2 regions of the Bradyrhizobium sp. IC4060 genome follow, and region 1 is predicted to be linked to the other one. Evidence: predicted binding sites of a transcription regulator. Region 1 holds the regulator's gene; the other holds the start of a gene.
What was found. Region 1 encodes LexA, which represses DNA repair genes until DNA is damaged. Its sites were predicted from a motif close to TGTTCNNNNTGTGTTCNG; they were not measured.

Region 1 (3,416 bases):
ACATCAGTCCGGGCGATCCGACGGGGCGTTGAACGATGTTGGCCGTGGCGCTCGTCATTCTCGTCCTTGCCATGGCAATCCTCGTTCCGGTCTGTCTCGCCTTCCGCATCATGCCGCGGCGGAGTTGAGCCGACCTCTTCCACCCCGCGATCACGCAGGATAAATCATCCCGCGTGCTGCTTTGCCTCACGCCTGCACTCGGCTAGAACTCTCGCCGCCCATTGACTGATGTGCTCAGCAGGAGTTCGCCCGTGGCCCTGATGCCGGTTTCTGACGCGCTTGCCGCGGTGCTGGCCGGCGTCGAGCCGCTGGCTGAACAGATGGTTTGCCTCGACGAGGCCTACCATCGTGTGCTCGCCCGCGATGTCGCGGCGCGGCGCACGCAGCCGCCGGAGGCGATGTCGGCGATGGACGGCTATGCCGTACGCACGGCCGACGCGGCAAACGATTCGAGGTTGACCGTCGTCGGCGAGGTCGCGGCGGGCCGGCCGTTCGCGGGAAGCGTCGGCCCCGGCGAAGCCGTGCGGATCTTCACCGGCGGCGTCGTTCCCGACGGCGCCGATGCCGTCGTGATCCAGGAGGACACGGCTGCCGACGGCAAACATGTGACGATCAAGGAAGCCGCCATTTTCGGCCGGCACATCCGCCCTGCAGGCGTCGACTTCCGCGAAGGCGACGTGCTGCTGCGCAAGGGAATCCGCCTCACCGAGCGCGATCTCGCCCTTGCCGCCGGAATGAATCATCCGCATCTCGCCGTCATCCGCCGCCCGAGGGTTGCCGTTCTCGCCACCGGCGACGAGCTCGTGATGCCGGGCACCACGCCTGGTCGCGGCCAGATCGTCTATTCCAACGGCTATGCCCTGCATGCGCTCGCCCGCAGCGAGGGCGCCGAGACCATCGACCTCGGAATTGCCGCCGATACACTGGAGGCGACGTCCGCCGGCATCCGCCGCGCGCGCGAGAGCGGCGCCGACATCCTGATCACGACCGGCGGTGCCTCGGTCGGCGACCACGACCTGGTCCAGCAGGCGCTCAAGGGCGAAGGCATCGCGATGGCGTTCTGGAAGATCGCGATCCGGCCGGGCAAGCCGATGATGCACGGTCGGATAGGCGCGATGCGCGTGATTGGCCTGCCCGGCAATCCCGTGTCGTCCTACGTGTGCGCCTTCCTGTTCATGGTCCCCTTGATTCGCGCCCTGTCGGGCCGTTTAGCGATTCATCATCGGCGCGAGCGCGCCGTGCTGGGCCGCGATCTCGCCGCCAACGACCAGCGCGAGGACTATCTGCGTGCGCGGCTGGAGGAGCGCGACGACGGCACGCGCGTCGCCCTTCCGGTCAGCCATCAGGACTCCTCCCTTCTTGCGAATCTCGCTGCGGCACAGGTACTTCTGGTGCGCGCACCGTTCGCGCCGAAGGCCGAGGCCGGCACGCCTTGCGAGGTGCTCCGGCTGCCCGTCTGAGCCGCCCAGCCACACGCATTCCGCGAGCTTGGCCGCGTTCACCATAAATTAAGCAGTTGCGGAACACATATCGAACATATAGTGTCCGTTCATGATTTGTTTCGAGGATGTAGCGGCTTAGTGCCGGCTTCATCGTGTCGGAATCGAACGACATCAACCGGGGGACTTTGGTCGAGATGTTGACGCGCAAACAATACGAGCTTCTGCGGTTCATCAGCGAACGTCTGAAGGAAAGCGGCGTGCCGCCGTCCTTCGACGAGATGAAGGATGCGCTCGACCTGCGCTCGAAGTCAGGCATCCATCGCCTGATCACTGCGCTCGAGGAGCGCGGCTTCATTCGCCGCCTGCCCAACCGTGCCCGTGCCATCGAGGTGATCAAGCTGCCCGAGCTCCAGGCCGCCGCCGGCAATCGCCGTGGCTTCACCCCGAGCGTGATCGAGGGCAATCTCGGCAAGGTGCGCGCGAGCTCCAGCCCGCCCGCGGACGAGGGCGAGCGCCCCGTCGCGGTGCCCGTGATGGGCCGCATCGCCGCCGGCACGCCGATCGAGGCGCTGCAGACCCGCAGCCATACCATCAGCGTGCCGCCGGACATGCTCGGCTCGGGCGAGCACTACGCGCTCGAAGTGCGCGGCGATTCGATGGTCGAGGCCGGCATCCTCGACGGCGACATGGCGCTGATCCAGCGCAACGAGACCGCAAATACCGGCGACATCGTGGTGGCATTGATCGACGACGAGGAGGCCACGCTCAAGCGCTTCCGCCGCCGCGGCGCCTCGATCGCGCTCGAGCCCGCCAATGCCGCCTACGAGGTCCGCATTCTTCCGCCGAACCGCGTGAAGATCCAGGGCAAGCTGATCGGGCTTTACCGGAAGTACTGATACCGAAAGCATCCAGCGCCGCGCGCGCTTCGATCGGTATCGTCGATCCAGGATTGGAGCGGAGGTTTGTCCGCTCCGGCCGGACGGTTTCTCAGGTTCTGCGCTGACAGTCCGGTCTCTCTTCGCGCGCGACATCGCCCGTGCAGGTACGCAGCCGTTTCTGCTTCGCCCGTAGAGTTGTGCCGGCAGCGGTGATAGCGCTGGGCCGAATGCAAGGACGCGAGGTTTGTTCCTATCGAATCCGGGAAAGATAATGTGATCGCGTGCTGCAGACGCGAGCCGCAGATTTGCCCATAACCGAGCAGAGCGTTGTATGCTTCCACTCTGATAGAGGCCTGCGCCTCGAAAGAGACGCGGGTCGCTATCCCAGCATGAGGAGCACCCGATGTGTGACTACAGCCTGCATGCCGTCGCGACGCGCCCCGCCGAAGTCGGCGAGACGATCGTCACGACAACCTTCCGCGGCACCTCGACGCGCGGCTTCGCTTCCGAAGCCGATCCTTCCGTCGCGGTCTGTCTGCTCCCGGGAACGGAGCTCGCTTTCGCCGACAACGTCCGCTACGACAACCGCTGGATCTGGACGCGCACCGTGAACTCTCGCGTCGGCAAGTTCGGCAAGATCGACCCGCACATTCCCGATCGCCATCATGACGCGATCGAATTCCCCGACGGCAAATACGTGCTGGTGACGCAGCTCGTCGAAGGCCAGCGTGCGACCGTGCTGCAATTGCCGGTGACGCAGCCGGTGCCCGAGCGCGAGCACAAGCCGCAGATCGTCGCCGAGACGCGGCCGCCCACGATCACGCGCTTGCCGATCGGCTGACGCCCTGCGCCCGACGGGGCGAGGCCCGGATTGAAATTACCGTCGCCGGCCGAGGCCGGCGAGCCCGGTGAGTTTGTGTTTCAGGACATTCGATCGGCGAGCCTCCGCGCCTCGTCGCCGCACGAAGTTTGAGCCGTCCTGCCTGAATTTTGAACGTCCGCTCCGCAGCCAGATGACCGATGCTGCAATGGCTTGAGGCGGCGGACAGGCTCCATGAAGACCTTCATTCGCGTCGTTGAACTCTGGGTACCCGAC
Region 2 (3,416 bases), on a different contig from region 1:
CGCGGCGGGGGAGGTCGCGTCGGGTGCGGTCATGGGGGGCGTGTTAGCAGATTCTGGGGGAAAAGACTCTCGCGGTAGCTGGTGAGACGGGAGAGCTTCCAACACGCTCGGTGTCATCGTCCGCGAAGGCGGACGATCCAGTACTCCGCGGCGTCTCGGTTCAACCACACGGGCTGCGGAATACTGGATGCCCCGCGTTCGCGGAGCACGACAGTGTGCCCTAGTCTCACTCCCCCGCCTGGAGCTTGCGCGGAAACAGCTCTGCCGCTCCCGTCGCCACCAGGCGCGGCGCCTCCGGCGCATCGCTCTTGCTGAAATCGAGTTCCTCGATGCGCCCTGCGCGCTTTTCGATCTTGTCGGCGGAGATCAGCACCTGGCGGACGTCCTCGTTCACGTCGGCAAAATGCTTTTGCAGCTTGAGCACGCGGTCGCGCAGGCGCCCCAGATCGTCGCCGAGCTTGATCACTTCGGTGCGGATCTGGTCGGCGGCGTCGCGCATGCGCGCATCTTTCATGATCTGCTGCATCACCTGGATCGCGAGCATCAGCAGCGACGGCGATACCAGCACGACGCGGGCGCGATAGGCCTTCTGGATCACGTCGTCGAAGCCGTCATGGATCTCGGCGTAGACCGATTCCGACGGCACGAACATCAGCGCCATCTCCTGGGTCTCGCCGGTGACGAGGTATTTTTCGGCGATGTCACTGACATGCTTCATCACGTCGCCGCGCAGCCGCTGCGTGGCAACGCGCCGCTCCTCGTCGGTGCGGGCGTCGTGCAGCGCCGTCATCGCCTCCAGCGGAAACTTCGCGTCGATGCAGAGCGGGCGCTGGTCGGGCAGGAACACGACGCAGTCCGGTCGTTTTCCGGTCGAGAGCGTGAACTGGAACTCGTAGGAGCCTTTGGGCAGACCGTCCTGGACGATCGCCTCCATCCGCGCCTGGCCGAAGGCGCCGCGCGACTGCTTGTTGGCGAGTACGTCGCGCAGAGTGGTCACCTGCGTGGTGAGGTCGGTGAGGTTCTTGTGCGCGTTGTCGATGATGCCGAGCCGTTCATGCAGCGCGCGCAGGCTCTCCATGGTGTTGCGGGTCGAATGTTCCATGGACTGGCCGACTCGATGCGTCACCGAATCAAGCCGCTCGTTGACCGCGCGCGCCATCTCGGCCTGGCGTCCCGCCAGCGCCTGGGTCATGGCGTCGACCCGCCCCGAGGCCTCGCTCTGGGCGTGCAGCACCTGGGCGAGCCGCTCCTCGAGCTCGTCGGCCCGGATCGCGTTCGCCATGGCGAGTTCCGCGCCACGCCGCCCCGAGCGCGCGATCACAACCGCAATCACAACCAGCAGGATGAGGACGAGCGCACCGAAGCCGATCAGCGCATCGACGATGCGCACCGGCCAGTCGCCCAGCATGACAATGATCTCGTTCATGCCGCCTTGTAGCCGATTCGCCGCGCTCTCGCGAACGAAGAGGGAACATTCTGGGTTAACCGGCCCCTAATTTTCATGGTTAATGAAAGGTGAAGTTTTATGGTTAGCGAGGGGTTAAGGGGTTCCGGGCCGCATTGACCGCATCCGGCGCGCGGCTTAAATCGCGGCCATGGCCCTCAGAGAAATCATCATCCTGCCCGACAAGCAGCTGCGCCTGGTCTCCAAGCCGATCGAGAAGGTCACGGCGGAGATCCGCAAGCTTGCCGACGACATGTTCGAGACCATGTACGACGCGCCCGGCATCGGGCTGGCGGCGATCCAGGTCGCGCAACCCTTGCGTCTCATCACCATGGATCTCGCCAAGCGTGACGAGAGCGGCGAGACCAAGCACGTGCCGCGCGTCTTCATCAATCCTGAAATCATCGCCTCGTCCGAGGAACTGTCGGTCTACGAGGAAGGCTGCCTGTCGATCCCGGAATATTACGAGGAGGTCGAGCGTCCCGCGAAGGTGCGCGTGCGCTTCACCGATCTCGACGGCAAGGTGCACGAGGAGGATGCCGAAGGCCTCTACGCCACCTGCATCCAGCACGAGATCGACCATCTCAACGGCGTGCTGTTCGTCGACTATCTGTCCAAGCTCAAGCGCGACCGCGTCATGAAGAAGTTCGAGAAAGCCGCCAAGCGCGCGGCGGAGTGATAATTCCTCCGCCGTCATGCCCGGGCTTGTCCCGGGCATCCACGTTCTTTGCCGCCGCGAGCAGGACGAACGTGGATGGCCGGGACAAGCCCGGCCATGACGAGTACCTTGCTCGTTTCAAGGATTGTCTCGTCAAATGCCCCTCCGCCTCATCTTCATGGGCACGCCCGATTTCTCCGTGCCGACGCTGCTCGAGCTGGTCGCGCATGGGCACGAGATCGCGGCCGCCTACACCCGCGCGCCGAAGCCGGGCGGCCGGCGCGGCCTGCAATTGCAGCCGACCCCGGTCGAGGAGGCCGCGCGAAAGCTCGGCATTCCCGTGCTGACGCCGAAGACGCTGAAGACCGAGCAGGCGCTGGCGGAGTTCCGCGCCTTCGATGCGGACGCGGCCGTCGTCGTCGCCTATGGCATGATCCTGCCACAGGCGATCCTCGATGCGCCAAAACTCGGCTGCTACAATCTGCATGCCTCGCTGTTGCCGCGCTGGCGCGGCGCCGCGCCGATCAACCGCGCCATCATGGCCGGCGATGCCGAGAGCGGCGTGATGGTGATGAAGATGGATGTCGGCTTAGATACCGGCGACGTCGCCATGGCCGAGCGCATCACGATCACCGACAACATGACCGCGCTCGACCTGCACGATCGTCTGTCCCGCCTTGGCGCCGACCTGATGGTGCGCGCGATGGCCGCGCTCGAACGCGGCGGGCTCCAGCTCAAGGCGCAGAGCGAGGACGGGGTCACCTATGCCGCCAAGATCGAGAAGGCCGAGGCGCGGATCGATTGGAGCAAGCCGGCGCGCGCGGTGCTGCGCCACATCCACGGCTTGTCGCCGTTTCCCGGTGCCTGGGCTGAGCTGGGGGATGCGCGCGTAAAAATCCTGCGTTGCGAGTTGGCGCAAGGCTCCGGCGCGCCTGGCGAAATGCTCGACGATCAGCTTACCGTCGCCTGCGGCGACGGCGCCATCCGCATCATCGAGCTGCAGCGCGAGGGCAAGGCCCGCATGCGGGCCGCGGACTTCCTGCGCGGCGTGCCGTTAAAGGCGGGATCCAAATTCACCTGACACTGTCATACCCCGCGAAGGCGGGGTATCCAGTACGCCGAGGCTTCTCGGTCAATCGGATAAGCTGCGGAGTACTGGGTTGCCCGCCCCAGTGCGCAACAGCGCACAAGGCGGGCAATGACGACGAAACTGGACACGATGCCCCGCTACAAGCTCACCATCGAATATGACGGCGCGCCATTCTTCGGCTGGCAGGTGCAGGACACGCTGCCATCGGTGCAGGGCGCGCTGCA

Region 2: the regulator LexA is predicted to act here: its motif matches at 1,457-1,474, upstream of rmuC (DNA recombination protein RmuC).

What each region holds. Positions count from the first base shown of each region.
Region 1 is NZ_JADYVJ010000006.1:97,613-101,028, forward strand. It holds gene I6F16_RS20995 (hypothetical protein) at 1-32, shown strand, start outside; gene glp (gephyrin-like molybdotransferase Glp) at 252-1,460, shown strand; gene lexA (transcriptional repressor LexA) at 1,637-2,338, shown strand; gene I6F16_RS21010 (hypothetical protein) at 2,724-3,161, shown strand; gene I6F16_RS21015 (GAF domain-containing protein) at 3,375-3,416, shown strand, end outside.
Region 2 is NZ_JADYVJ010000009.1:214,115-217,530, reverse strand. It holds gene I6F16_RS26565 (MFS transporter) at 1-33, opposite strand, end outside; gene rmuC (DNA recombination protein RmuC) at 227-1,426, opposite strand; gene def (peptide deformylase) at 1,596-2,123, shown strand; gene fmt (methionyl-tRNA formyltransferase) at 2,260-3,183, shown strand; gene truA (tRNA pseudouridine(38-40) synthase TruA) at 3,322-3,416, shown strand, end outside.